DNA from 2 places in the Sanguibacter sp. A247 genome. Region 1 is predicted to be linked to the other one. Evidence: predicted binding sites of a transcription regulator. Region 1 holds the regulator's gene; the other holds the start of a gene.
What was found. The regulator HspR, encoded in region 1, represses chaperone genes until heat shock. The targets are predictions, from matches to a motif close to AAGTTGAGTCNNNNNGACTCAACTT.
Positions count from the first base shown of each region.

Region 2: a site for HspR is predicted at 10,409-10,433, ahead of ACTVCO_RS11765 (ATP-dependent Clp protease ATP-binding subunit). Genes of this name have one in related genera too.

Region 1 is NZ_JBQPRE010000001.1:369,099-384,088, forward strand. It holds gene ACTVCO_RS01585 (cold-shock protein) at 1-940, shown strand, start outside; gene dnaK (molecular chaperone DnaK) at 1,751-3,595, shown strand; gene grpE (nucleotide exchange factor GrpE) at 3,592-4,203, shown strand; gene ACTVCO_RS01600 (DnaJ C-terminal domain-containing protein) at 4,281-5,270, shown strand; gene ACTVCO_RS01605 (heat shock protein transcriptional repressor HspR) at 5,277-5,681, shown strand; gene upp (uracil phosphoribosyltransferase) at 5,743-6,381, opposite strand; gene ACTVCO_RS01615 (nucleoside deaminase) at 6,532-6,963, shown strand; gene ACTVCO_RS01620 (tyrosine-protein phosphatase) at 7,012-7,818, opposite strand; gene ACTVCO_RS01625 (FadR/GntR family transcriptional regulator) at 7,943-8,653, shown strand; gene ACTVCO_RS01630 (dihydrodipicolinate synthase family protein) at 8,728-9,633, shown strand; gene ACTVCO_RS01635 (ABC transporter substrate-binding protein) at 9,666-10,988, shown strand; gene ACTVCO_RS01640 (carbohydrate ABC transporter permease) at 11,047-11,994, shown strand; gene ACTVCO_RS01645 (carbohydrate ABC transporter permease) at 11,991-12,830, shown strand; gene ACTVCO_RS01650 (SDR family NAD(P)-dependent oxidoreductase) at 12,827-13,624, shown strand; gene ACTVCO_RS01655 (NAD-dependent protein deacetylase) at 13,582-14,508, opposite strand; gene ACTVCO_RS01660 (peptide MFS transporter) at 14,645-14,990, shown strand, end outside.
Region 2 is NZ_JBQPRE010000006.1:37,732-52,721, reverse strand. It holds gene ACTVCO_RS11810 (molybdopterin-dependent oxidoreductase) at 1-341, opposite strand, end outside; gene ACTVCO_RS11805 (MFS transporter) at 396-1,802, opposite strand; gene ACTVCO_RS11800 (Na+/H+ antiporter subunit A) at 2,161-5,259, shown strand; gene ACTVCO_RS11795 (Na(+)/H(+) antiporter subunit C) at 5,256-5,798, shown strand; gene ACTVCO_RS11790 (Na+/H+ antiporter subunit D) at 5,798-7,414, shown strand; gene ACTVCO_RS11785 (Na+/H+ antiporter subunit E) at 7,411-8,019, shown strand; gene ACTVCO_RS11780 (monovalent cation/H+ antiporter complex subunit F) at 8,016-8,426, shown strand; gene mnhG (monovalent cation/H(+) antiporter subunit G) at 8,426-8,908, shown strand; gene ACTVCO_RS11770 (alpha/beta hydrolase) at 9,349-10,341, opposite strand; gene ACTVCO_RS11765 (ATP-dependent Clp protease ATP-binding subunit) at 10,482-13,088, shown strand; gene ACTVCO_RS11760 (glycosyl hydrolase family 18 protein) at 13,163-14,990, opposite strand, start outside.

The DNA.
Region 1 (14,990 bases):
CCGTGAGGGCCAGGAGGTCGAGTTTGAGGCCGGTGAGGGTGATCGCGGTCCGCAGGCCCGCAACGTCCGCGTGACGGGCGAGGCCCCGGCGGCGTCGCTCGGTGTGCTCGGCACGGTCTCGTGGTATGAGCCGTCGAAGGGCTACGGCTTCGCGACGGCCGACGGCAGCAGCGACGAGATCTTCGTCCACAGCTCGTCGATCGTCGGCGGCGGCGTGGTCCGTGAGGGCCAGCGTGTCGCGTTCCTCGTCGTGCCCGGTGAGAAGGGTCCGCAGACGGACCACCTGCTCCCGCTCGGCGACCAGGCGGCACCTGCGGGTGGCGGCGCGTCCGGCAACGACGGTGCCAATGGCACCGTGTCCTGGTTCGACGGCGGCAAGGGCTTCGGTTTCATCACGCCCGACGACGGCAGCGCCGACGTGTTCGCGCACGTCCGTGAACTGGGGCGGAACATCGACGAGCTCGGCGAGGGCGACCGTGTGAAGTTCGAGACCGTCGAGGGCGACAAGGGTCCGCAGGCGCGTCGGATCGAGCTGGTCGGCGGCGGGCGTGGTGGCCGGTCGCACGGTCGTCAGGACCGGGGACGCGGCGGCTTCGACCGTGGCGGCGACCGTGGGCGCGGGGGCGACCGCTTTGACCGCGGCGGCGACCGTGGGCGTGGTGGCGACCGCTTCGACCGCGGCGGTGACCGCTTCGACCGCGGCAACGATCGCGGGCGCGGGCGTTCGAGCGCGCCGGCGCGTGGCGGCTCGGGCGAGGTCGTGCGCTTCGATCCTGACCGTGGCTTCGGCTTCATCCGCCCGGACTCGGGTGGCGACGACCTCTTCGTTCACGTGTCCGTCGTGAGCGGCGGCGTCGAGCTCTACCAGGGTGACCGTGTGCGCTTCCAGGTGCGCCAGAGCGATCGCGGGCCGCAGGCCGACCGCGTCGAGCTCGACTGACCACTCACTGACCGGCCCTCGATAGCCGATCCGCACACGTCAAGTGTGCGGATCGGCTATCGATCTTTGGGGGGTGTGGGGGTGGAGCCTGACTGGCCTCTCTCCCTTGGACCGGAGAGGCGAGGCTGGCCTGCTCGGTAGTGGATCTGTTCACGTGTGACGTCTGGTTCGGCTATCGATCTCCGGGGTGGGTGGGGGAGCCTGACTGGGCCTCTCTCCCTTGGACCGGAGAGGCGAGGCTGCTCCGCTCGGTAGTGGATCCGTTCACGTGTGACGTGCGGATCGGCTATCGATCTCCGGGGGTAGGGGGGAACCCGACTGGGCCTTGCCCCCCAGTGGCCCGATAGTCGATCGGGCCACGTGACGTGCACTGATTGGCTATCGATCTTTGGGGGTGGGGGTGGAGTCCGACTGGGCCTCTCTCCCCCTGGGCCGGAGAGGTGAGGCTGCTCCGCTCGGTAGTGGATCCGTTCACGTGTGACGTGCGGATCGGCTATCGATCTCCGGGGGTGGGGGGTGGGTCGAGCCCTACTGGGCCTCTTTCTCTCCCCCTGGGCCTCTCCCCTTGGGCCGGAGAGGTGAGGCTGCTCCGCTCGGTAGCGGATCCGTTCACGTGTGATGTGCGGATCGGCTATCGATCTTGGGGGGGTGGGGCTGACTTGGCGTTGTGGGCTGCTGGAATAGAACGCCGCTCGTGAAGGTTGAGTGCATCAGACTCAAGTTTGGGCGTCTGGGCTTGCATCAGCGCCCGACGACGCGCAGACTTGAGTGCAACAGACTCAACAGCACGATCTTCTGGAGGCATCACCCATGGCACGAGCAGTCGGCATCGACCTCGGTACCACCAACTCCGTCGTCGCAGTCCTTGAAGGCGGCGAGCCCACGGTTATCGCCAACGCCGAGGGCATGCGCACGACGCCCTCGGTCGTCGCGTTCTCCAAGTCCGGCGAGGTCCTCGTCGGCGAGATCGCCAAGCGCCAGGCCGTCACCAACGTCGACCGCACGATCAGCTCGGTCAAGCGCCACATGGGCACCGACTGGTCGGTCGAGCTCGACGACAAGAAGTACTCCGCGCAGGAGATCTCCGCGCGCGTCCTCGGCAAGCTCAAGCGCGACGCCGAGGAGTACCTCGGTGAGGCCGTGACCGACGCCGTCGTCACCGTCCCCGCGTACTTCAACGACGCCGAGCGCCAGGCGACCAAGGACGCCGGCCAGATCGCCGGGCTCAACGTCCTGCGCATCGTCAACGAGCCCACCGCCGCCGCGCTCGCATACGGCCTCGAGAAGGGCAAGGAGGACGAGCTCATCCTCGTCTTCGACCTCGGTGGCGGTACCTTCGACGTCTCGCTCCTCGAGGTCGGCAAGGACGAGGACGACTTCTCGACGATCCAGGTCCGCGCGACCTCGGGCGACAACCGCCTCGGTGGCGACGACTGGGACAACCGCATCGTCGAGCACCTCATCAAGGAGGTCAAGAACTCCTCGGGCGTCGACCTGTCGAAGGACAAGATCGCGCTCCAGCGCCTCCGCGAGGCCGCCGAGCAGGCGAAGAAGGAGCTCTCGTCCGCGACGAGCACGAACATCTCCATGCAGTACCTCTCGATGAGCGAGAACGGCCCCATCCACCTCGACTCCAAGCTCACGCGTGCGCAGTTCCAGCAGATGACGCAGGATCTCATCGACCGCACCAAGACGCCGTTCCACGCGGTGATCCGCGACGCCGGCATCTCCGTCTCGGAGATCGACCACATCGTCCTCGTCGGCGGCTCGACCCGCATGCCCGCGGTGACCGAGGTCGTCAAGGAGCTCACGGGCGGCAAGGAGCCCAACAAGAGCGTCAACCCGGATGAGGTCGTCGCCGTCGGCGCGGCCCTCCAGGCAGGCGTCATCAAGGGCGAGCGCAAGGACGTCCTCCTCATCGACGTCACCCCCCTGAGCCTCGGCATCGAGACGAAGGGCGGCGTCATGACGAAGCTCATCGAGCGCAACACCGCTATTCCGACCAAGCGCTCCGAGGTCTTCTCGACGGCCGAGGACAACCAGCCCTCCGTCCTCATCCAGGTGTTCCAGGGTGAGCGCGAGTTCGCCCGCGACAACAAGCCGCTCGGCACGTTCGAGCTCACGGGCATCGCGCCCGCGCCGCGTGGTGTCCCGCAGGTCGAGGTCGCTTTCGACATCGATGCCAACGGCATCGTCCACGTCTCCGCGAAGGACCGTGGCACGGGCAAGGAGCAGTCGATGACGATCACGGGCGGCTCCGCCCTCCCGAAGGAAGACATCGACCGCATGGTCAAGGAGGCCGAGGAGCACGCGGCCGAGGACAAGGCGCGCCGCGAGGACGCCGAGACCCGCAACCAGGCTGAAGGCTTCGCCTACTCGACCGAGAAGGTCCTCAAGGACAACGAGGACAAGCTCTCCGACGAGATCAAGACCGAGGTCGGCGACGCGATCGCCGAGCTCAAGAAGGCTCTCGAGGGCGAGGACATCGCCGAGATCAAGGCGAAGCAGGAGACGCTGACGACGGTCGCGCAGAAGATCGGCGAGGCCCTCTACGCGGCCGAGCAGGCCGGTGGCGACGCTCCCGTGGCCGAGGAGGCAACCTCGGACGAGGACGTCGTGGACGCGGAGATCGTTGACGAGGACGAGTCCAAGTGACCGACTCCCCCTTCGAGTTCACCGACAAGCGTCGGGTCGACCCCGAGTCGGGGCAGCCGCGGGAGTCCGCGGCCGCCCCGGCCGGGGACGGCGCGGCCGAGCCCGACGTCGCTGTTCCTGACGACGCCTCGTCGCTCATGGGAGACGCCGCCAGCGGCGACGCACCCCTCAACGACGAGCTCGCCGTCGCCCAGGCCCTCGCGGCCGAGCGTCTCGACGACCTCCAGCGTGAGCGCGCGTCGTTCACGAACTACCGCAACCGGTCGCTGCGCGACCAGGAGGCGGCACGTACGCGCGGCATCGAGGATGTCCTTGCGGCTCTGCTCCCGGTGCTCGACGACATCGACCGTGCCCGGCAGGCCGGCGAGCTGGAGGGCCCGTTCGCGGCGATCTCCGACAAACTCGACGCTGCCCTCGGTAAGTTCGAGGTTGTGCGCTTCGGTGAGGTTGGCGAGGAGTTCGACCCGAACCAGCACGACGCCCTCATGCACGAGGACTCGGCCGAGGCCACGACGACGACCGTGAAGTTCGTCATCGAGCCCGGCTATCGCATCGGCGAGAAGACGGTCCGCGCGGCGCGCGTCGCCGTCGTCGGACCCCAGCAGTAACGACGCGTGCGCGGCGGGCCCACGGGCCCGCCGCGCATGCACACCCACTCCCAGACGCACCGATCGGAAGGACCGCGTTGACTGGACAGGACTGGCTCGAGAAGGACTTCTACGCCGCGCTCGGCGTCGCGAAGGACGCCGACGCCGCTGCGATCAAGAAGGCGTACCGCAAGCTCGCGCGCCAGTACCACCCTGACCAGAATGCCGGTGACCCGAAGTCGGAGTCGCGCTTCAAGGAGATCGGCGAGGCCTACGCGGTCCTCTCTGACCCGGCTGAGCGCGAGAAGTACGACGCGATCCGCGCGATGGGCGGCGGCGCACGCTTTGCCGCTGGCCCTGGCGGCGCAGGTGCGGGCGGCTTCGAGGACATGTTCGGTTCGATGTTCGGCGGCGGCGCGGGTGGTGGCCACCCGGGTGGCCGCGCTGGCTTCGGTGGCGGAGGCGGCGGCTTCGAGGACATCCTCGGTGGCCTCTTCAACGGCGGTGGTGGCGCCGGGTTCCGCGGCGGGCCACGCCCGCAGCAGGGTGCCGACCTCACGACGTCCGTGACGCTGCCCTTCCGGCAGGCCGTCGAGGGCTCCGAGGTTGCGCTCGACATCGAACACCGCACGATCAAGACGCGCATCCCCGCGGGGGTGCGCGACGGGCAGAAGATCCGGCTGCGCGGCAAGGGCCGACCCGGCACGGGCGGCGCTCCCGCGGGCGACCTCATCATCACGGTCGCGGTCGCGGCTCACCCGGTCTTCGCGCTCGACGGCCACAACCTGCGCGTCACCGTGCCGGTGACGTTCGACGAGGCTGCGCTCGGCACCCGGCTCGAGGTTCCGACGCTCGACGGCTCGACCGTCAAGGTCAAGGTGGCCCCTGGGACGCCGTCGGGTCGCGTGCTGCGAGTCAAGGGCCGCGGCGTCAAGGCCGCGAAGACGACGGGTGACCTGCTCGTCACCGTTCAGGTCGTCGTGCCGCAGAACCTGTCGTCGGACGCGCGCAAGGCGGTTGAAGCGTTCCGCGACGCGACAGCCGGGGCCGACGTGCGTGCCGACCTGCTCGCGCACGCCAAGGACTGACCTCCCATGGATGCCGCCGACGTTCCCGTGCTGCCGATCTCGCGAGCTGCCGAGCTCGCGGGCATGCACCCGCAGACGCTGCGTCAGTACGACCGGCTCGGCCTCGTGGTGCCGTCACGCACCGCGGGCCGTGGACGGCGCTACAGCGCCCGCGACGTCGAGAAGCTGCGCACGATCCAGCAGCTGAGCCAGGACGAGGGCATCAATCTCGCGGGCATCCGTCGCATCCTTCACCTTGAGGACCAGGTGCGGCTCCTGCGGGGCAGGGTGGAGATGCTGGCGACCGCCCTCGACCCGGGTCACCGCATCTTTACGGCGGACGCGGCGGGCGACATCATCGCCGTCCCCCGCGGCAAGCGGGTGCCGGCCGAGCGCGGCGGTGCGCTCGTCCTGTGGCGCCCGCGCCGCTGAGCCGCCACCCAGCGCGGCGCCACCCAGCGCGCCGCTGAGCCGCCACCGCGCTCGAGAGTTGTCAGTCGACGATGCCGTAGAGGCGGTCGCCCGCGTCTCCCAGACCGGGGTAGATGTAAGCCTGCTCGGTGAGGTGGGAGTCCACCGCGGCGACGACGATCGAGACGTCGGCACGCTCGTCCACGGCCGCCTTGACGGTCTCGACGCCCTCGGGGGCGGCGAGCAGGCAGACGACGGTGACGTCGCGTGCGCCGCGCTCGAGCACGTAGTTGATCGCTGCGACGAGCGTCGCGCCCGTGGCGAGCATGGGGTCGAGCAGGAAGACCTGGCGGCCCGTGAGGTCGTCGGGCAGACGGTTGGCGTACGTGATCGCCTCAAGCGTCTGCTCGTCGCGCTGCATGCCGAGGAATCCGACCTCGGCCGTCGGCAGGAGCCGGGTCATGCCGTCGAGCATCCCGAGGCCTGCGCGCAGGATTGGGATGACGATCGGCTGCGGGTCCGCGATCTTCGTCCCGATCGTCGGTGCGACGGGCGTCGTGATCGGCACCTCCATCGTGCGCACGTCACGCGTCGCCTCGTAGGCGAGGAGCGTGACGAGCTCGTCGACCAGGAGCCGGAACGTGGGAGAGGCGGTCCGCTCGTCGCGGAGGACGGAGAGCTTGTGGGCCACCAGCGGGTGGTCGGCTACGTGCAGGCGCATGACGTAACGGTACCGCTCACGCCGCGTGCCGCAGGGGCACATGGGGAAGCCTGTCGCTCATCTCACTGTGAGACGTCTGCTCGCTGCGGCTGCGCGCACAGCGCTGACTAAGGTGGGGGCGTGCACGACGACGGACGGTGGGACGACGCGATGGGGCTCGCGCTCGTGGAAGCGCGCGCGGCGCTGGTGACGGGCGACGTGCCCGTCGGGGCGGTCGTGCTCGATGCCGCAGGCGTCGTCATCGGCCGGGGTCGGAACGAACGCGAGGCGAGCGGCGACCCGACTGCGCATGCGGAAGTTCTTGCTCTGCGTGAGGCCGCGCGCACGCACGGTGAGTGGCGGCTCGAGGGCTGCACGCTCGTCGTCACGCTTGAGCCGTGCGTCATGTGTGCGGGTGCGATCGTTGCGGCGCGCGTGCCCCGGCTCGTGCTCGGCGCGTGGGACCTGCGCGTGGGGGCGACGGGTTCGGCATGGGACCTTGTGCGCGACCCGCGTCAGAACCATTTCGTCGAGGTGCATCCGGGTGTGCGGCGCGAGGAGTGCGAGCGGATGCTCGCGGAGTTCTTCGCCTCGCGGCGCTGAACTCACGTCCCGACGTCTCCGCGCCTCTGACCCGCGCGGGTGGCGAGCTCAGCCGAGCAGCCGCCTGACGAGCGTCGCGATCTCGTCGTCGTTCATGCCGTGCGCGCGCAGGTACGGACGCGTGGCCTCGGGCGAGCCGTCCTCAACCGTCGTGAGGAACTCGTCGAGCACGTCGGCCGGGCTCGTCACGAGCATGTCGGTGTACGACTCGGCGTCCTCACCCACGACGCGTCGGAGCTGCTCAAGCTTCTCGGCGAGCCACGGTCCGCGCAGTCGTGCCTCGGTCTCGGCATAGTTCGCGATGACGTCGTCGCGGGAGACGCCGACGGCCCGGAGGGCGAGGGCAACCGTGAGGCCCGTGCGGTCCTTGCCCGCGGTGCAGTGGACGAGGACCCCGCCCGCGACGGGGCTCGCCGCGTCTGCGCGTCCGTCGTCGTCGCTCATCGTCGGCACGGCGATGTGGCGCACGGCCGTCGTGAGCGCTGTGCCGCACTCGGTGGCCATGACCGCGTACATGCCACGCATCGATGTCCCGACCGCGGTGAACGAGCGTATCGAGCCCGTGAAGATCGGCAGGCTCGTCACGGTGAACCCTGCTGCGGTGAACGGTGTGGGGTGGTGGGCGGCTTCCTCGATGTTGCGGAGGTCGAGGACGTAGCGGAGGCCAGCGGCTCGCAAGGTGGTGAGCGCGTCGTCGTCGAGGGTCCCGGGCGCGTCGGACCGCAGCAGGACCCCCGGGACGACGGTTGCGTCGCCTGCGGCGAGGCCGCCGACGTCGCGCAGGTTGGCGAAGCCGCGGACGGCGGAGAGGTCGGGGAGGCCCATGACGTGATCCTGCCATTCTTCGCGCGTCATGGGGCATGGCTGCGGGCTGCCTGCCTAGGACCTTGGTCTCGATCCGGTCACACCAGTTGACAGATATCTGATAACCGATCTGTAATGGCTGTCACACACACGACGACGTGGAAGTGACGAGACGATGACGCGTAAGCCACTGTCCCGGCAGGCAGAACTCAGCCTCCGGCAGTACATCCTTGACGAGGGCCTCGCCCCCGGCGACGCCCTCCCCTCAGAGGCCGAGCTCGCCGAGCGGCTCAACATGGGCAAGACCTCCCTGCGCGAAGGCGTGCGCCGCCTCGAAACCCTCGGGATCGTCGACGTCCGCCACGGCAGAGGACTCTTCGTCGGCCGGTTCTCGTTCGCACCCCTCATCGAGCAGCTGCCCTACTCCCTCGCGATGGACTCCGCGCCGTTCCGTGACCTGCTCCAGGCCCGCCGCGCACTCGAAGAAGGACTCGTCGTCCAGGCGTCGCGCAGCCTCACCGAGACGGACCTCGCGCACCTCGACAGCCTCGTCGAACAGATGGCCGATCTCGGCCCCGGAGGCATGGTGCGTCCCGAGGTCGACCGCGAGTTCCACCACGCGCTCTTCGCCCCGCTCGGCAACCAGTTCGTCAGCCAGCTCCAAGAGGTGTTCTGGCAGATCTTCGCGCGCGCCATGGCACACGTCCCACCGCGTCCGGACCTCCACACCGTCGCCGATCACGCGCGCATCGTCGAGGCGATCCGCAGCGGCGACCCCCTTCTCATGACCGCAGCCGTGGCCGCCCACTTCGCCGACATCGAACAAGTCGTCGCCGACATGGTCGTGACCGCCGACTCCACCCGACGCCACACCCAGCCCCGATAGGCGGGCCGCAGCACCGACGCTGCCGCCCACGACCCGCACCACGAGCCCCACCAACCCAGGACCGAGGTACCCCCATGCCACTTTCCGGCATCATGCCCGCACTCATCACCGCCTACGACGACTCCGGCCACATCGACCTCGAGCGCAACGGACGCCTCGTCGACGCCCTCGTCGGCGCAGGCGTCGACGGGCTCTTCATCTCGGGCTCGACAGGCGAGGCACTGCTCCACACCCTCGACGAACGCCGCGCCCTCATGACCGCCTGCGTCGAGGCCGTCGACCACCGGGCATCCGTCATCGCCCACGTCGGCCAGATCGACGTCGCCACGACGCTCGACCTCACACGATTCGCGCTCGCCCAGGGCGTCGACGCGGTCGCAGCCGTCACGCCGATCTACTACTACCTCGACGCCCGCGCCCACGCCGACTACTACCGGCGCATCGCAGACGCCCTCGGCGGGGCGATCCCCCTGATCGCCTACCACATCCCCTCCCGCACGGGAGTCGAGCTCGGCCCGGACTTCTTCCTCGACCTCGCCGCGGAAGGCGTCATCCACGGGCTCAAGTACACCTCGACCGACCTCTACCCCCTTGCGGAGGTGAGGCGCTCAGCGCCCGAGGGATTCCTCGTCTACAACGGTGCGGACGAGGTCATCACGGGCGGGCTCGCGCTCGGCGCCGACGGCGGAATCGGCTCGACGTACAACGCGCTGCCGCGCCTCTACCTCGACCTGCGCGCCGCAGTCCTCGCGGGCGACCTCGCCGAGGCTCGCCGGCTGCAGGCCCTCGCGAACATCTTCATCGGGGAGATGTCCGGCTACAACTTCATCTCCTTCCTCCGCGCGGCCCTCGAACGGCAGGGCATCGCGATGGGTGCCAGCCGAGCACCCCTGCCTGGTCTCGACGCTGCGCAGCACGCACGCGTCCGAACCTTCTTCGACGACAACCCGGAGATCTCCGACTACCTCGTCACCCCATGACCGACCCCGTCAAGACGCTGGAGAGGACCACCATGACCCACCGACAGACCACCCGACGCGTGCTCGGCATCGCCGCCGCCACGCTCGCAGGCGCACTCGCTCTCGGCGCGTGCACACCCAGTGACGACGCCCCCGCAGCCTCCGGCACCGCACCGTCCACCGGTGCCGCAGGCAACCCCACGGGAACCCTCGAGATCATCTGGCCCGGAACCTCGGACCCCGAGACCCGCATGGCGGAGGACTTCGCGAAGGCGATGGCCGCCAAGGGCATCACCATCGAGTACAACTTCCTGTCCTGGGCCGACATCCAGAAGCAGCTGGCGGTTCGCATCCAGGCGGGTGACCCGCCGGACCTCACGATGACGCAGGACGTCACCGACCTCGTCCGCATGGACGGGCTCCTTCCCCTCGACGACCTGTTCGCGAAGTCGTTCGAGGCGGCCGACTTCAGGCCGGGGACGCTCGAGGTCTCGACGGTCGACGGCTCGCTCTACGCGGTCCCCTACGCAGCACAGGCCTTTGATCTCGTCGTCAACGAGACCATGCTGAGCGCTGCAGGCTATGCGGTCGAGGACCTCAAGACCTGGGACGACGTCGTCGCGGCCGCCAAGGCCATGACCAAGGACGGCGCCTATGGCTTCGGTTTCCCGCTGCAGAACCCCCGGTTCGCGTTCCGCGGAGCACTCACCATGGCGTACACGAACGACCTGTGGCCCGGTGACGACTCAGACGCGGCCACGACGAAGTGGATCCAGACGCTCGAGCACGCCAAGGCGATGAACGCGTTCTCGCCGCCCGCTGCAGCCGCATGGAGCTACCCCGAGATGTTCCAGGCGTACTCCAACGGCGAGGTCGGCATGATTCCCGCTGGCACGTTCTTCACGGCGAACGTCTACGAGCTCAACCCTGAGATCGTCGAGCAGTCCCGCCAGATCGCCTACCCCGCGGGACCCTCTGGCACGCAGGTTGCGCCGGTCTCCAACACGGGCTTCGGGATCTTCAAGGACTCACCAAACCACGATCTCGCGTGGTACGTCATCGAGCAGCTCGTCTCACCCGAGTGGGTGGGTCGCCTGACGACGGCAGTGAACAGCCCGGCGCTCGCCGCCATCAAGCCCGCTGATCTCGCCGACGACGCGGCGCTCATCTACCCGAACGCGCCCGAGGGGCACGCGCAGCAGATGACAGACCAGGCGGCCCTCATCGACGACCACGGCACCCCGTTGCGCCCGATCGTCGGTCAGCCCGCGCTCGAGCCCGAGTTCCAGGCCATCCTTCTCGACTTCTTCGCGGGGAAGATCACGGCCGACGACGCTCACGGCCGCATCGCCACCGCGATCAAGCAGTCCCGCTAGCACCCAACCAGTTCGCGGGGCGGCCGCGTAGCGCGGCCGCCCCGCGGGAGGAATCCCAATGACGACGACGACACCGGCAACGGCGCCGAGCGTGTCCTGGAGAATCGGGCGCTGGTACCAGGAGCGTGGCTTCTGGCTCGCGCTCATGGCGCCCGTTCTCATCTTCCTGCTCTTCGCCCAGTTCTACCCCCTCATCGAGACAGTGCGTCTGGGCTTCACGAACGATCGTGCCACTGCCCCGGGCCAGACGGGCTGGGTCGCGTTCGAGAACTACCGACGACTCCTGCTCGACGACCCCAAGTTCTGGGGCATCTTCCGTAACAGCCTCATGTGGGTCTTCGGCTCGGTGATTCTCCAGCTGGTCCTCGGGGTGCTCGCGGCTCTCGTGCTCAACCTTCCGCTGCGCCTGCGAGCCCTGTGGCGCGGCTTGCTCATGGTGCCGTGGGTGACCCCGGTCGTCGTGGTTGCCATCATCTGGCGCTGGCTCTTCCAGGGCGGCGAGTCGGGCCTCATCAACCACTACCTCGGGCAGGCCGGGATCATCGACGACCCGATCGTCTTCCTTGCCTCCGACGTGTGGGTCTGGCCCGTGCTCCTGCTCGCGTCGACGTGGAAGGGTCTGCCGTTCGCGGCCTTGCTCATCCTCGCGTCGCTGCAGTCCATGCCCAAGGAGATCCACGAGTCGGCGTCGATCGACGGGGCGAACGCTGTCCAGAGGTTCTGGCACGTCACGCTCCCGCACCTGCGCCCGACGCTCTTCGTCACGGGCGTCACCTCGCTCGTCACGACGTGGTTCAAGTTCGAGATCATCTGGGCCCTGACCAACGGTGGCCCGGGGTTCGCCACGAGCATCCTGCCGACGTACGTCTACACGTTTGCGTTCCAGCGCTTCGAGTTTGGGGTTGCGGGGGCTGTCGCAACGATCGCGATGGTCGTCGTGCTCGTGCTCGCTGCGCTCGTCGCGCTCGCCTTCGGTGAGCGCCGCGCCAAGGGAGAGATTCGATGACTCATCGTTCACCGTGGGCCGTCCTCGGCCGGTACGCCTCGCTCGTCGCGCTCATGTCGTTCCTGCTCGTGCCCGCGCTGTGGCTCGCGTACTCGGCGCTGCGACCGAACCGGGAGATCTTTGGGACGCCCAAGATCAGCCTCTCGAACCTCACGCTCGAGAACTTCCGGTGGGCGTTGTCCGAGCGCGGCCTCGGCATGGCTCAGCTCCTTCAGAACACGTTCGCCGTGTGTCTCATGACGGCGGCTCTCACGACGGTGTTCGCTTGCCTCGCGGGCTACGGGCTCGTGCGCTACCGAGGAACAGGGGCGCGCATCGCGATCGTCGGGCTGCTCGTCGCCCAGATGGTCCAAGGCCCGATGATCATGATCCCCTGGTACAAGATCGCCGCGACGCTCGATCTCCTCAACACGCGTGAGGTCCTCGTGCTCATCTATCAGACGCTCACGTTGCCCGCGGCGGTGTGGCTCATGGCGAGCTTCTTCCGTGCCATCCCGTCCGAGCTTGAAGAAGCGGCGTCGATCGACGGTGCCTCCAGGCTGAGGACGATGCGGTCGATCATCCTGCCGCTTGCTCTGCCTGGCATCACGGCGGTGGGCCTGTACTCGTTCATCCTCGCGTGGAACGACTACCAGTACGCGCTCATCCTCACGAGCTCGAAGTACTCCAAGACCGTTCAGATCGGGATTGCGCAGGTGATGGACTCGATGGGGTCGACGAACTGGGGCGGCATCATGGCAGGCGGTGTGCTGGCGATCATCCCCGCGGTCGTCGTGTTCGCGATCGTGCAGAAGGCGCTCGTCGAGGGCCTCTCAGCCGGGGCGGTCAAGGGATGAGCGGGCTCGAGGGCCGTGTCTGTCTCGTCACCGGCGGCTCGCGCGGCCTCGGGCTGGGTGCGGCACGAGCACTCGCGCGGGCGGGTGCGACGGTCGTCATCACGGGGCGTGACGGTGACGCGACGCACGCCGTGGCGCGCGGCCTCACCGGTGGTGGCCTCGACGTGCGTGGCGTTGCGCTCGATGTCACGGACGACGGGTCGATCGCGCGTGCGGTGGGGTCGGTGCTCGACGACCACGGGCGCATCGACGTGCTCGTCAACAATGCGGGAGGAGGGTCTGGCTCGAGCCCCGCGTGGTTGCCGGACCGCTCGGCCCGCGACATCAGATCGTCGATCGAGGTCAACCTCGTGGGCCCGATCCTCGTCACCCGTGCGGTCATCCCGTCCATGATCGAGCAGCGCAGCGGGTCGATCGTGTCGATCGCGTCGGTTGCGGGGCACGTGGGACGAGACCGTCGGCTGTATACCGACAACGGGATGCTCGGGCAGCCCGTCGACTACGCGGCAGCGAAAGCTGGCATCGCCGGGCTCACGCGTGATCTTGCCGGGATGCTTGGCCCGTACGGTGTGCGAGCCAATGCGATCTCACCCGGAGGGTTCAGGCGTGACAACCTGCCGGACGGCTTCGTGCGGGACTACGCCGACCGGACGGCGCTGGGCCGCATGGGCGAGGAGGATCGTGACGGCTACGGTGACCTCGACGGTGCGGTCGTCTTCCTTGCGGGTCCTGCGTCCGCCTACGTCACGGGTCAGGATCTTGTGGTCGACGGTGGCTTCGGCGTCTTCCGCTGAGCCGGGCGCGCAGGCACGGGCAGCACCCGGGGGAGCAGGTTGACGAAGGTCTCGGTCGTGCCCTCGTCGAGCCGCAGGTCGGCCTGGTCGTCGCCGCGCGTCGGGCCGCGGTTGATGATCGCGACGGGCGTGCCGCGCCGTGCCGCATGCCGCACGAAACGCAGGCCCGAGTGGACCGTGAGGGAGGAGCCCGCGACGACGAGCGCCTCGGCCTCGTCGACGAGCGCGAACGCGCGCTCGACGCGCTCGCGCGGGACCTGCTCGCCGAAGTAGACGATGTCGGGCTTGAGCATGCCCCCGCAGCTCTCGCACGGTGCGACGACGAAGCCGGCGGTCTGCTCGACGACCGCGTCGGCGTCGGGCGCAATCTCAATGTCGGTCACCTCGCCCTGAGCCTCACGGAATCCGGGATTGAGTGCCGTGAGGCGCGCATCAAGCGTTTCACGTGGAACGACGGTGCCACAGCCGAGGCACACGACCCTGTCGAAGGAGCCGTGCAGGTCGACGACCGTGCGCGTTCCGGCACGCTGGTGCAACGTGTCGACGTTCTGCGTCACCACACCGGTGACATGTCCTGCCGCCTCGAGCGCGGCGAGCGCGCGATGCCCGTTGTTCGGCCGGGTCGCGGCCATGTGCCGCCAGCCCACGTGATTGCGCGCCCAGTAGTGCCGCCGAAACGCCGCGTCGCCGATGAACTGCGCGAACGTCATGGGGGTGCGCGGTGCCGAGCCCGGCCCGCGGTAGTCAGGGATCCCCGAGTCCGTCGACATTCCGGCGCCCGTGAGCACAAGCGTGCGTGCGCCGCGCACGAGCGCAGCGAGCTCGGCCAGAGCGTCCGGCGGAGTGCTGCGCCGACCAGCGGAGCGAGTGGCGAGAGCGGGCACGCCGCCACGCTACGACGAACGCGCGCGTCGTGCAGTGACGAATACCTCGTCCGGACGGGCGTAACGTCCTCCGTGTCCGGTGATCTGCCGTGCGAGCCTTCTCAAGGCACGTCATCACCTAGAGGAGCAACGAGCAATGACGACTTCCACCGGATCGAGGTCTGACACACGGTTCTTCGGTCACCCGTTGGGCCTCATGACGCTGTTCAGCACAGAGCTGTGGGAGCGGTTCAGCTACTACGGGATGCGCGCCATCCTGCTGTACTTCATCACCGACACGATCGCCAACGGCGGCCTCGGGATCGACCGGTCGACGGGCGTCGCGATCACATCGATCTACGGCGCGAGCGTCTACCTGCTCTCGGTCGTGGGCGGCTGGCTCGCCGACCGCGTCATCGGCGCACGGCGCGCAACCCTCTACGGCGGCCTCGTCATCGCGCTCGGCCACGTCCTGCTCGCCGTGCCTGGCGGTGCACCGACCG
Region 2 (14,990 bases), on a different contig from region 1:
CGCGCAACGAGCTCGATCGTGTGCGCGAGCGGTGCAGGTGCGAGCTCGGCGTCGCGTTGGGGGCGCACGAGGGCGCTCGTGGCCCGACCGCCCGCGACGACGACGTCGAGCGTTGTCGCGCCCTTCGTGCACAGGCGGCCTCGGTTGGCGGGGTGCGCGGAGTCCCCGCGCGAGGACGTCGGCGTGCGTGTTCCGTCGGCGTCCTCGTGGACCTCGAGGATGATTCCGCAGCCGACGCCGCAGTATCCGCACACGGTTCGCACGCTGTCGGTGCCCGGGCGTGCGCCCGCAGCCCCGACGCCTGCGAGGCCCGCGGTCGGGCTCGTGCTGACCTCACTCACAGCCCCGGTCCCCGGGTCGAGGGCCCCGGGGACCGGAGTCGATGCGACCCGCATTCAGACGCCCGCCGCGCCCAGCCGTGTGCCGCGCCGCGCGTACACGGTCCACGTGAGCGCCGCGAGCACCGCGTAGGCCCCGACGACCACCCACAGCGCTGCCTCGATCCCGCCCGTCGCGGCCGTCGACGAGGCGAACCCGCGAGGCACGAGGAATCCGCCGAAGGCACCGACGGCCCCCGCGATGCCGAGGCATCCGGCCGCGATGCGGGCGCGCTGGGCGCGATCGGCGTCGTCGGTTGCCCCGGTGCGGAACACCGCCGGAATCATGCGGTACACCGAACCGTTTCCAACGCCCGTCGCGACGAAGAGCACGAGGAACGAGCCGAGGAACCCGGTGAACGACGCCGAGCGCAGCGCGCCGATCGCGCCCAGGACGCCGCCTGCCATGACAGCGAACGCCACGAGAGTGACGCGAGCGCCGCCCACGCGGTCCGCAAGCATCCCGCCCAGCGGCCGGGCAACCGACCCGACGAGCGCGCCGAGGAAGGCGATCGAGACGGTGACGTCGGGGAACGTGGTCGCCAGAACCGTCGGGAACACGCTGGCGAAGCCGATGAACGAGCCGAACGTGCCGACGTAGATCACTGAGATGAGCCACGTGTGGTGGCGCGTGGCCGCGACCGCGTACGAGCGCATGTCTGAGCGCGTGCCCGTGAGGTTGTCCATCGTGCGCCACGCGAGCACGGCTGCGATGAGGACGAGTGGGACGATGAGCAGGCCCGCGCGTTCGAGGTGCACGCCTGCCGCGCCGACGACGACGAGCGGGACGACGAGCTGCACGGCCGCCGTGCCGAGGTTGCCGCCCGCGGCGTTGAGGCCGAGCGCCCGGCCCTTGGCGGCCTCGGGGTAGAAGAACGAGATGTTCGCCATCGAGCTGGCGAAGTTGCCCCCGCCGACGCCCGCGAGGGCCGCGACGACGAGCAACGTGCCGAACGACGTCGTCGGATCCTGCACGACGACGACGAGTGCGACGAGCGGGACGAGCAGGAGCAGCGCCGAGATGGTCGTCCACGTGCGGCCACCGAAGACGGGCACGGCGAACGTGTACGGGATCCGCAGGGTGGCGCCGACGAGGCTCGGGACCGCGATGAGCCAGAACATCTGGTCGACCGTGAGCGTGAATCCCGCGGCGGGAAGAAGGGGGACGACGACGCTCCACAGTGCCCAGACGACGAAGCCGAGGAACTCCGCGTAGACCGACGCGGCGAGGTTGCGGCGGGCAGCTGAGCGCCCGACCGCGATCCACTGCGCGGAGTTCTCGGGGTTCCAGCCGTCGAGCCACCGGCCCGGGCGGCGGGTGACGCCCGCGCCGAGGGGCGTGCCTGCCCAGCTGTCGGGGGTGGTTGCTCGGGCGAGGGAGATCTCGTCGGGCGACACCCCCTCGGGACGGGACGCGGTCGACATCGGTGCGGGCGCGAGTGGTTCGTGCGTCATGGAGGCCTCCGCGGTCGGGTGCGGGTCGGGACGCTCCGACGCTAGGCGTGGGATGTTTCGGCCCCGGGTGCGGCTCTGTTGCGCCGAGGCAACCTTTCGCGCACGCGATGCGTGGCCGACGTGTGAGAACGAGGGCCGGTGGGCGGTGCGGACGAGGGTGCCGGGCGCGCGCGAGTCTCCTAGGAGCGAACACGGCCTGCGCCACACCACGGACGGCTCTGGGGGAGGCACACGGTTGGTAAACTCGGCTCAGTTCCCCGGTCGGCCGCCTGCGTGCGTTGTCATCGGGGTGCCGACCGCCTCCCGCCCCCGACGGACGGACACGGACGTGCCGCAGCTGCTCATCGCCCACCTCGTGATGGCCCTTGCTGCGCCCGCCCTCGTCAAGCTCCTCGGCCGCAAGGCCTTCCTCGTCCTCGCGCTGGCCCCCGCGTCGGCCGCGATCTACGCGCTGTCGTGGACGGGGCGGGTCATGTCGGGCGAGCACCCCGAGAGCGTCACGCCCTGGATCGACGCACTCGGCGTCGACCTCGCGTTCCGCATGGACACCCTCTCGTGGTTCCTCCTGCTCATCTCCGGTGGCGTCGGAGCGGTTGTCCTCATCTACTGCTCGGCGTACTTCTCGGCGAATGCTCAGGGCTTGGGCCGCTTCGCCGGAGTCCTCACGGCGTTCGCCGGGGCCATGGTCGGCCTCGTCACCGCCGACGACATGCTCCTGCTGTTCATTTTCTGGGAGCTGACGACCGTCTTCTCCTACCTGCTCATCGGCCACTACGCGGACCGCAAGGCCTCACGTCGCGCCGCGATGCAGGCGCTCGTCGTCACGACCTTCGGCGGCCTCGCGATGCTCGCGGGCATCGTCCTGCTCGGCGAGAGCGCGGGGACGTACCTGCTCTCCGAGGTGATCGCCGCGTCGCCGACGGGCACGATCGTCACGGTGGCCGTCGTCCTCATGCTCGTCGGCGCCGTGACAAAGTCGGCTCTGCTGCCGTTCCACTTCTGGCTGCCCGGGGCCATGGCCGCGCCGACGCCCGTGTCGGCCTACCTGCACGCCGCAGCCATGGTCAAGGCTGGCGTCTACCTCGTGGCGCGTCTCGCACCCGGCTTCTCCGACCTTGACGCGTGGCGCGTGACGATCATCGTCCTCGGCGCCGGGACGCTGCTCCTCGGCGGGTACCGGGCGCTGCGGCAGAACGACCTCAAGCTCATCCTCGCGTTCGGCACCGTCTCCCAGCTCGGCCTCATCATCCTGCTCGTCGGGCTCGGCTCCCGCTCCGCTGCGCTCGCGGGCCTCGCGATGATCGGCGCGCACGCGATGTTCAAGGCAGCGTTGTTCCTTGTCACGGGTGTCGTCGACGCCGCGACGGGCACGCGTGACCTGCGCCGGCTCACGGGGGTGGGTCGCAAGCTCCCCCTCACCGCGACGGCTGGTGGTCTCGCGACCGCCTCGATGATCGGCCTGCCGCCGTTGGCGGGCTACGTCGCCAAGGAGGCCGCGCTCGAGTCGCTCGTGCACGACGGTCTGCCCGGCGGGGAGCCCTGGATGTCGACCGTCGTGCTCGCCGCGGTCGTCGTCGGCTCGATGCTCACGTTCGCGTACGGGCTGCGCTTCTGGTGGGGTGCGTTCGCGTCGAAGCTGGCGTGCGCAGCGCCTGCGCCGCGCCCCGTCGCCCCCGGCGAGGCTGCCGCGCCCGAGGTCGACGTCAGCCAGATCGACCCGCAGCAGATCCACGTGCAGTCGCGTCTCCTCGTGTGGCCGCCGCTCTTGCTCGCGGTTCTCGGGCTCGGCGCGGCACTCGTCCCGCACCTGGGCGAAGACCTGCTCGCGCCGCACGCGGCGCTCTACCCCGCGGGCGAGGCGGGACACCTCACGTTGTGGGGCGGGTTCGGGCCCGCGCTGTGGTCCACGGTCGCGATCGTCGCGGTCGGCTCGCTGCTGTTCGTGGGCAGGCGCCGCGTCGAGTCGCTGCAGGCGCGCGTCCCGCGCGTGCCCGAGGCTGAGCGTGTCTACCGGCGCTTCATGCGCCGCCTCGACGACTTTGCGGCGGACGTCACCTCGGTCACGCAGCGTGGCTCGCTGCCCCTCTACCTCGGCATCATCCTGGGCACGCTCGTCATCGCGGTCGGTGGGGTGCTCATCGCGTCGGGCTCGTGGCCCGACGAGGTCATGGTGTCCTCGAGCGCGGGTCAGGTGCTCGTCGTGGGTGTCACGGTGGTTGCGGCGGTGCTCGCCGCACGCGCCCGACGACGTCTCAAGGCCGTCCTGCTCGTCGGGGTGACGGGCTACGGCACCGCCGTGCTCTTCATGCTGTACGGGGCGCCCGACCTTGCTCTCACGCAGGTGCTCGTCGAGACGATCACGCTCGTTGTCTTCGTGCTCGCGCTGCGCCGCCTGCCCGCGTACTTCTCCGACAGGCCGCTCGCGGGTTCTCGGTTCGTGCGCCTCGCGGTCGCGGTCGCGGTCGGGGTGACCGTGTCCGCTCTGGCGCTCACGGTGCCCGGCGCACGCATCCACGAGCCGGTCTCGGTCGACTTCCCCGAAGAGGTCTACGTCTACGGCGGCGGGCGCAACATCGTCAACGTCGTCCTCGTCGACACGCGTGCGTGGGACACGATGGGCGAGATCTCGGTTCTCCTCGTCGCGGCGACGGGCGTCGCAAGCCTCGTCTTCCTGCGTCGCCGCAGCGGCGAGATCCTGCGCGCGCCTCGCGCGCCGCGGGTCGGTGGCGCGCTCGACCCGCAGCAGGTCGACGAGGCGCTCGGGAACCTCCCCACGGTCCCGCAGCTGCGCGGCACGGCCCCTCAGACGTTGGTCGACCGTGCGGCGCGCGCAAGCGTCTGGCTGCGTGGCGGACGCACCTTGTCGCCGCGCCGCCGCTCGGTCGTCTTCGAGGTCGCGACCCGGCTGCTCTTCCACTCGATGATCGTCTTCGCAGCGTTCCTGCTGTTCTCGGGCCACAACGCGCCCGGCGGCGGCTTCGCGGCCGGCCTTGTCACGGGGATCGCGCTCATCATCCGGTACCTCGCGGGCGGTCGTTACGAGCTCGGCGAGGCGATCCCGGTGCATCCGGGTCTGCTCCTCGGGTCGGGACTCTTCTTCTCGGTGGGTGTGGGGCTCGTGCCCGTGCTGTTCGGCGGTGAGCCGCTGCAGAGCTTCATCGTCGCGGCTGACCTCCCCCTGCTCGGCCACGTCAAGCTCGTGACGTCCGTGTTCTTCGACCTCGGGGTCTTCCTCGTCGTCATCGGCCTCGTCCTCGACATCCTGCGGTCGCTCGGGGCTGAGATCGACCGTCAGACCGACACCGCACCCCGCGACTCCGACGGCACCTACGGCGCCGCCGCGGTTCTCGAGGACGCACGCTCGGTGCGCTCGGCGCTCGACGCGGCCGGCCTGCGTCCGCACGACACCGACGGAGGCGCCCGATGATCGACATGGCCCCCTCGCTCGCGCTCGTCATCGCCATCGGCGTGCTCGTGACCGCGGGCGTCTATCTGCTGCTCGAGCGGTCGCTGTCGCGCGTCATGCTCGGTGTGCTCATGCTCGGCAACGGAGTGAACCTGCTCTTCATGGTCGCGTCCGGGCGCGCCGGCAAGGCGCCGATCATCGGCGCGGCCGAGCCGTCCGAGATGAGCGACCCGCTGCCCCAGGCGATGGTCCTCACCGCGATCGTCATCGCCCTCGGCATGGTCGGCTTCGTCATGTCGATGGCGTACCGCTCGTGGCAGCTCAACGGGCACGACGAGGTCCAGGATGACCTCGAGGACCGCCGCGTCGCGCACAAGGCTGCCGCGAACGCGCCCGCGTACGAGGACGCCGACTCGGCCGACTCGGGCGAGACCCTCGACGAGGATGCTGCGGTGACCCGAGACGAGACGATCCACGACGACGAGGAGCACCCTGCGGTCATGCTGCCCGAGGCTGCGGAGCCCGCGACCGGTGACGCGCAGCAGGAGGGTGACGCATGATGACGTCCCTCGTCCCGCTGCCCGTCATGCTTCCTCTCTTCGGTGCGGGCCTCGCCCTCGCGCTGTGGAAGCACACGCGCGCCCAGCGCATCATCACCGTCGTCGTGCTCTCGCTCATGCTTGCGGTGGGCATCGGGCTCGTCATCGCTGCGGACGCCAACCCCCTCGTCGTCAACGTGGGTGGCTGGGCTGCGCCGGTCGGCATCGTGCTCGTCGCGGATCGCCTGTCGGCGCTCATGGTCACGGTGTCCTCGCTCGTCCTGCTCTGCGTCTTCTTGTACTCGCTCGGGCAGGGAATCGCCGACGGCGACGACGACGAGGCCCCGGTCGCGATCTACCACCCGACGTACCTCGTGCTTGCGGCGGGCGTCTCGAACGCGTTCCTCACGGGCGACCTCTTCAACCTCTACGTCGGCTTCGAGATCCTCCTTGCGGCGTCCTACGTGCTCCTCACGCTCGGTGGGACCGGCTCGCGGATCCGCGCGGGAACGATCTACGTCGTCGTCTCGCTCGTGTCGTCGGCGATCTTCCTCGTCGCGCTCGCGATGATCTACGCGGCCACGGGCACGGTCAACCTCGCGCAGCTTGCCGAGCGGCTTCCTGAGATCGACGGCACGACGCGCCTCATCCTCGAGATCCTGCTCATGCTGGCCTTCGGCATCAAGGCGGCGATCTTCCCGCTGTCGGCCTGGCTGCCCGACTCCTACCCGACCGCGCCCGCTCCCGTCACCGCCGTGTTCGCCGGCCTGCTCACCAAGGTGGGCATCTACGCGATCATCCGCACGCAGACGCTGCTGTTCCCCGACTCTCGCTCCGACACCGTGCTCCTCGTCGCGGCGCTGCTCACGATGCTCGTGGGCATCCTCGGTGCGGTTGCGCAGGACGACATCAAGCGACTGCTGTCCTTCACGCTCGTGAGCCACATCGGCTACATGGTCCTCGGCATCGCGCTGTCCTCGCAGACAGGCCTCACGGCGACCATCTTCTACGTCGTCCACCACATCACCGTGCAGACGACCTTGTTCCTCGTCGTCGGGCTCATGGAACGCGTCGGCGGGACAACGTCGCTCGCGCGCCTCGGGGGTCTCGCCAAGATCGCACCGCTGCTCGCGATCCTCTTCTTCATCCCCGCGATGAACCTCGCGGGGATCCCGCCCATGTCCGGGTTCCTCGGCAAGGTCGGCCTGCTGCAGGGGGCGGCTCAGCTCGGTACGCCGCTCGGCTACACGCTGCTCGCGGGCGGGATCGTCACGTCATTGCTCACGCTCTACGCGATCGTCAAGGCGTGGAACAAGGCGTTCTGGCAGACGCCGCCGCAAGAGATCGCTCCGCAACGGCTTCCGTCGGGCATGGTGGGCGCGACCGTGGCCCTCGTGACCTTCGGACTCTCCCTCACCCTCGTTGCGGGTCCGCTCTTCGACTACGCGGGCCGCGCCGCGCTGACGCTGCGGGACCGCACGCCGTACACGAGTGCGGTCCTCGGTCCTGACGGGCGAGGTGCGGGCACGTCGGTCGACGTCCTGCCCGGTGACGGAACTGGCCTTCCGCAGGTTCCCGCGGACAGCGGACGGACGTCCCCGTCCCGTGACGCGAACGAGACGGGGGTGACCGGATGAACCCGCACGCACGCAGACGCACTCTCGTCACGCAGTGGCCGACGGTCCTGTGGCTCGCGATCGTGTGGATGTTCCTGTGGGGCGAGGTCACGTGGGCGAACGTGCTCGGCGGGCTCGTCGTGGGTGTCGTCGTCACGCTCGTGTTCCCGCTGCCGTCGATGCATCTGCCGATCCGGTTGCGTCCGTGGCACCTCCTGCGCCTCACTGGCCTGTTCCTCAGGTCGCTCGTCGTCGCGTCGTTCCAGGTCGCGTGGCAGGCATTGTCGCCACGCACGAAGGTGCATGGCGCTGTCGTCGGCGTTCGCCTGCGCAACCCGGCGGACCTCTACCTCACGGTGACGGCTGAGCTCTCGACGCTCGTGCCAGGCACGCTCGTCGTCGAGGCTCAGCGCATCACGGGCATGCTCTACCTGCACGTGCTCGACCTTGCGGCTTCGGGCGGCGAGGATCAGGTCCGACAGGACGTGCTCGACCTCGAGGCGCACGTTCTGTACGCGCTCGCGTCTGACGAGGAGCTCGTCCGAGCGGGGCTCGCGGCGGCCGGACGCTGGTCTGTGCGAACTCCCGTGACGCCACGGCCGACGCGCCCCGGGGAGGGCTCATGAACACGATCGTCGTCGGGGTTGCCGCGGCCATGCTGCTCGTCGGGGCGGCGCTCGCGGTCGTGCGTGTCGAGCGTGGTCCGTCGATGCTCGACCGGACGATCGCGCTCGACGTCCTCACCGCGACCCTTGTCGCGGTCATCGCGCTCGAGGCGGCGTGGAGCCACCGGACGGATACGTTGCCGATCCTCGTCGTCCTCGCGATGGTGGGGTTCGTGGGCTCGGTGACGATCGCGCGGTTCGCTGCCACGGAGTCCGACGACGACCGTCGCATCCGCTCGCGTGAAGAGGTTGAGGCTGAAGATGCGCAGCGCAGGCTCGTCGAGGAGTACGAGGATCGCGCGGCGGAGCGTGTTGCGGAGCTCGATGCAGAACCGGACGACACGACGCACCGAGGGGAGGGGCGCTGATGCTCGACACGATCCTTGACGTGCTCTCTGCCTGCCTCATGCTCGCTGGGGCGTTCCTGTCGTTCGCGGCAGGCGTCGGCGTGCTGCGTTTCCCTGACCTGCTGGCTCGGATGCATGCCGCGACGAAGCCTCAGGTGCTCGGGCTCATGCTCGTCCTCGTGGGTCTCGAGCTGCAGCTCCGGACGTGGCGGGGTGCGTTCGTCGTCGTGCTCGTCGTGCTCTTCCAGATGCTCACCGCACCTGTCTCGGCCCACATGGTGGGTCGTGCGGGCTACCGGACGGGCAAGATCCGCACGGACCTCCTCGTCATGGACGAGCTCACGGCCGACGTCCAGCAGGCTGCGCTCGAGGCCGATCAGGCGCGTGTCGCCCGGCTCGCGGCAGAGCTGGTCGACGACGCGGTGCACGAGGCGCGCGACGAGGAGCACCCCCACGACGCGCGCTTGTCCGAGGACCCGCCGACCGCTGTCCCACCGGCGTGACAAGCACGTGTCCGGTACGCCAGTGGTTCGATCTGTGGCTGGTCGCCGTGCGGCCAGTCGCGTGCCGGGCGTTGGGAGTTGCGTGGGCGTGCGTCTGCTCATCCACCCAGGGAGCCGGGACACGGTGGGATCGGACATCTCGGATGGCGGGCAGCGGGGGGGTAATGGGAAGGCTGAGAGGATCGTCGACAGTGCAGACTCTGCGCTACGAGCGGGTTGCTCTCGCGAGGGTTGCGGAGCCGCGTGCTCGTGCGAACCGAAATCTCGCAGGGAGAGAATCATGCGTCTTCAGCGTGCAGGTCGCCAGGTCTTCAGGCTTGCCATCGTCGGGCTTCTCGCCACGCCTGCCGTGGCGGTGACGTCGACCATGGCGTTTGCAGCAGGTACGAGCCCCTCGACGCACGGCTGCTACGTAGGTGTAGCGGGGACTTCCGTCTGGGCTACCCGCGCGGCGGCACGACCTCGTCGAGCCACGCGGTCACGCGCGCGAGGTAGTGGGAGCGCGCCGGCTCGGGGGAGAGCGCGAGGTCGTGCGCGCCGCCCGGCACCTGCTCGTACGTGACGTCGTCGCCGAGCCCCGGTGCGAGAGCGCTGATGTGCTCGACGGAGAGAACCGAGTCGGTCGAGAGGACGCCCGGATGGTCGTTGACGTGGTCACCCGTGGCGTCGGAGGACAGCACGAGCACGGGGCACGTGAGGTCGAGGCCCCGCGCGACGCGGGTGTGCGCGCGGCGCACCGAGGAGATCCAGCGCGCGCGGACGGGGAAGCCTTCGATCGGCTTCCAGGCGAGGTCGTAGTCCCACTCGCCGCCCGTGCTCGTGTGGAGCGCGCGTCCGTAGTGGGGCGCGAGGCTCCCGACGACGGCGCGCGGTGCGACTCGCGCGATGACGCGCAGCCCCTGCGTGCCGATCGTGCGCATGAACCACGTGTCGTTGAGCTCGAGCCACGGGCTGTTGAGGACGACCGCGTCGACGCGGCCGGGCCGCGCGTTCGCCCACAGTGAGGCGATGAGGCCGCCTGTCGAGTGGCCGAGGACCGCGATGCGGGTGTGGGCCTCGTCGTCGCGGACGACGGCGAGGGCCGCGTCGAGGTCTTCGGCGTGGACGGCGAGGTCGTCGACGAGGTTGGCGGTCTGTCCGGCCCGCAGGGATCGGCCGTAGTGGCGGAGGTCGACCGCATAGAAGTCCCAACCGGCGTCGGCGAGGGCCTCGCCGACGTGCGCCTGGAAGAAGTAGTCGACGAAGCCGTGGATGTAGAGGATCGCGCGGTCGCGGCGGGGGCCGCGGGTGAGGCGGACGACGGTGACGTCGACGGCGCCCTCGTCGTCCCGGCCGAGGTGGAGGGTGCGTTGTTCCCATCCGTCACCGAGGACGTCCGGTACCCAGGGGGTGGCGGGGGTCGGTGTGGCGCCTGCGGCTGCGAAGAACGTCATGCTTGATCATGGCACTGCCGGGCTGGGGCGACGAGGTGGAGTCGTGTCATCGAGGGCTGGTGCAGCAAAGTTGAGCGGAATAGACTCAAGTCTGACGGGGTTGCTCTGAGGAGTTCCACCCCGACCCGAGAGGAGACCTCATGGAGTCCAGCTTCACCACCGCTTCGCAGAAGGCCATCGGCGACGCCATCCGTGCTGCAGCCGCCGCTGGCAACCCGCAGATCGAACCGCTCCACCTCCTCGGTGCGCTGCTCGAGCAGCCCGACGGCCTCGCCGCCGCCTTGCTCGCAGCCGCCAAGGTGAGCATGACCGACGTCGGCCGCCGCACCCGCACCGCTCTCGTTGCACTCCCGTCGACGCAGGGCGGGACGGTCACCGAGCCGACGACCGCCCGCTCGCTCGGCAACGTCCTCGAGGCCGCGAAGAAGGAGGCCGCGACGCTCGACGACGAGTACATCTCGGCCGAGATCCTCCTCATCGCTCTCGCAGCCGTCGACTCCGCCGCTGCCACTGCGCTGCGCGAGGCGGGGGCGACCGCCGAGGCGCTCCGTGCCGCCCTCCCTGCCGTCCGCGGAACCGGCCCCGTGACGTCCGCGAACCCCGAGGGCACGTTCAAGACCCTCGAGAAGTACGGCGTCGACCTCACCGAGCAGGCCCGCGAGGGACGCCTCGACCCCGTCATCGGGCGCGACTCCGAGATCCGCCGCGTTGTGCAGGTGCTCTCGCGCCGCACCAAGAACAACCCGGTCCTCATCGGCGAGCCCGGCGTCGGCAAGACCGCCGTCGTCGAGGGCCTCGCGCAGCGCATCGTCGCAGGCGACGTCCCCACCTCGCTCCAGGGCAAGCGCCTCGTCGCGCTCGACATCGCGGCGATGGTCGCGGGCGCGAAGTACCGCGGCGAGTTCGAGGAGCGGCTCAAGGCCGTGCTCCAGGAGATCAAGGACTCCGACGGCGAGGTCGTCACGTTCATCGACGAGCTGCACACGGTCGTCGGCGCAGGGGGTGGCTCCGACGGCGCGATGGACGCGGGCAACATGCTCAAGCCCATGCTTGCGCGCGGCGAGCTGCGCCTCGTCGGCGCGACGACGCTCGACGAGTACCGCGAGCGCATCGAGAAGGACCCGGCGCTCGAGCGTCGCTTCCAGCAGGTGTTCGTGGGCGAGCCGAGCGTCGACGACACGGTTGCGATCCTGCGCGGCCTCAAGTCGCGGTACGAGGCCCACCACGGCGTGACGATCTCCGACGGTGCGCTCGTCGCCGCCGCGCGGCTGTCCAACCGCTACATCACCGGCCGTCAGCTGCCCGACAAGGCGATCGACCTGGTCGACGAGGCCGCGAGCCGGCTGCGCATGGAGATGGACTCCTCGCCCGTCGAGATCGACACGTTGCAGCGCGTGGTGCGCCGCCTCGACGCCGAGATCCTCGCGCTCAAGGAGTCCGGGGCTGACGAGGACCTCGAACGGGCGCACGAGCTCGCCGCGCAGCGCGCCGACCGTCAGGAAGAGCTCGCAGCGCTGACCGTGCGCTGGGAGGCCGAGAAGGGCGGCGTCAACCGCATCGGTGACCTGCGCAAGCAGCTCGCCGAGAAGGAGAACGCGGCCAAGCGGGCCGAGAACGACGGCGACCTGGCGACGTTCGGACGGCTCGCGTACGGCGAGATCCCGACGATCGAGCACGAGATCGCCGAGCTTGAGGCGGCCGAGGCCGCCTCGACCACCTCGGACGACGACGAGCGTCCCCAGCGACTTGTCGGTGAGAAGGTGGACGCGGCCGAGATCGCGGAGGTCGTCGCGGCGTGGACGGGCATCCCCGCGGGCCGGCTCCTGCAGGGCGAGGGGGCCAAGCTCCTCACGATGGAGCAGACGATCGGCGCGCGCCTCATCGGCCAGACCGAGGCGATCGCGGCGGTGTCCGACGCGGTGCGCCGCGCGCGTGCCGGGGTCTCCGACCCTGACCGTCCGACGGGCTCGTTCCTCTTCCTCGGCCCCACGGGCGTCGGGAAGACCGAGCTCGCGAAGTCCCTCGCTGACTTCCTCTTCGACGACGAGCGCGCCATGGTGCGCATCGACATGTCGGAGTATGGCGAGAAGCACTCGGTCGCCCGTCTCGTCGGGGCGCCTCCCGGCTATGTCGGCTATGAGGAGGGTGGCCAGCTCACCGAGGCGGTCCGTCGCCGGCCGTACTCGGTCGTCCTGCTCGACGAGGTGGAGAAGGCTCACCCCGAGGTCTTCGACCTGCTCCTCCAGGTGCTCGACGACGGCCGCCTCACGGACGGCCAGGGCCGCACCGTCGACTTCCGTAACGTCATCCTCGTCATGACGTCGAACCTCGGCTCGCACGTGCTCGTCGACCCGACGGTCCCCGAGGCCACGAAGCACGACGCCGTCATGGCGGCGGTGCGGGCGCACTTCAAGCCCGAGTTCCTCAACCGTCTCGATGACACGGTCGTGTTCGACCCGCTGAGCGTCGACGAGCTTGGTCGCATCGTCGACATCCAGGTGCGTGCGCTCGCGCAGCGTCTGACCGAGCGGCGCATCGGCCTCGAGGTGACGGACGCGGCTCGGGAATGGCTCGCGCTCGAGGGCTACGACCCCGCGTACGGGGCTCGCCCGCTGCGCAGGCTCGTCCAGCGTGAGATTGGTGATCGCCTCGCACGGCTCCTCCTGGCGGGTGAGATCGGCGACGGTGACACGGTGGCTGTCGACCGCACGGACGACGCGGGGGGACTGGCGATCCGCACTTCGTGAATGCCGACGACGCCCCCGGCCTCCCGGTGAAGGGAAGTCGGGGGCGTCGCTGTCAGACGCTCACAGCGCGAGCGTCACTTGAGACCGTTCGAGAGCGCCGAGACGAGCTCGCCGTTCGACGTGTCTCCTGAGAGCTCCCAGAAGAACGCACCAGCAAGGTTCTGCTGCTTGGTGTAGTTCATCTTGCCGTTGATCGTGGCGGGGGTGTCGTAGCTCCACCACTGGCCGTTGCAGAACGCGTAGGCGGTGCCGGCGATCGTGCCCGTCGCGGGGCAGGTGTTCTTGAGGACCTTGTAGTCCTCGTTGCCTGCCTCGTACGTGGCCGGGGCCGCACCTGTTGCGGTGCCGCCTGGCGTCGCCTGCGTTACGCCGGTCCAGCCGCGGCCGTAGAAGCCGATGCCCAGGAGAATCTTGTTGGCGGGGATGCCGATGCTCTTGAGCTTGGCGATCGCGGTCGAGGAGTCGAAGCCGTTGACCGGCATGCCGGGGTACGACGTGAGCGGGGAGTGCGGAGCCGTCGGGCCCTTGGCTGCCCACGAACCGAAGTAGTCGTACGTCATCGGCATGATGAAGTCGAGCGACTTCGCGCCCTCGGCGTAGTTCGCGGCGTCGATCTTGCCGCCCGTCGTGCCATCGGCCGAGATTGCCGAGGTGACGAGGTCGTCACCGAACTCGGTACGCAGCGCCTTGAGCAGACGCGGGTAGGACTCGGAGCCCGAGGTGTCGCACGTGAGGCCGCACGCGTTCGGGTACTCCCAGTCGATGTCGATGCCGTCGAACACGTCGGCCCAACGCGGGTCCTCGACGAGGTCGTGGCACGACTTCGCGAAGGCCGCAGCCGACGCGTCGCTTGCTGCAGCCGCGCCGAACCCGCCGGACCAGGTCCAGCCGCCCATCGACCACACGACCTTGAGGTGCGGGTACTTGGCCTTGAGCTGGCGGAGCTGGTTGAAGTTGCCGCGCAGCGGCTGGTCCCACGTGTCGGCCTGACCGTTGACCGACTGGTCAGCGGTGTACGCCTTCTCGTAGTCCGCGTAGGAGTCACCGATGACGCACTTGCCACCGGAGACGTTGCCGAACGCGTAGAGGATGTGCGTGAGCTTCGCCGCGGAGCCCGACGTGTCGATGTTCTTCACGTGGTAGTTGCGGCCGTAGACGCCCCACTGCGTGAAGTAGCCGACGACCTTCTTGTCGCCGGTCTGCGGCTCCTCGGTCGTGGGCTCGTCGGTGGGCTCGTCGGTCGGGTCGACCGTCGGCTCGTCCGTGGGCTCGTCGGTCGGCTCGTCCGTGGGGTCGACCGTGCCGTCGCAGGCACCCTGGTCACGCCAGACTCCCCACTCACCGCCGGCGCCGGGCGTGTCGCCCTGCGTCCACCAGCCGGCCTTGTACGTGTGGCCCTGGAAGGTGACGAGCGCGCCGCCCTGGTAGGCGGTCGACGCGTCCCAGGCCGTGGCCGTGCACGTGCCGGGCTCGGTCGGGTCCGTCGTCGGTTCGACCGTCGGTTCCGTCGTGGGCTCGTCCGTCGGGGACGGCTCGTCCGTGGGCTCGTCGGTGGGGTCCGTCGGGCCCTCGTCACCGCACGGGCCAAGGTCACGCCAGACGCCCCACTGGCCGCCCTCGCCGGGCGTGTCGCCCTGCGTCCACCAGCCGGCGCGGTACTGGCGGCCGTTGTGCACGACCTCGGCGCCGCTCTGGTAGGTCGCGGTTGCTGACCACGGCGTCCCGACGCACTCGCCGGGCTCACCCGTCGGGTCCGTCGTCGGCTCCGTCGTGGGCTCAGGGTCAGGGGTGCTCGTGCCGCCCACGTTGACGTCGACGCAGTTGTAGAACGCCATCGCCGTGTTCGAGACGTTCCAGCGCGCGAGGATCGTGTGGCGACCCGCGGGCAGGTTGGTCAGGGTG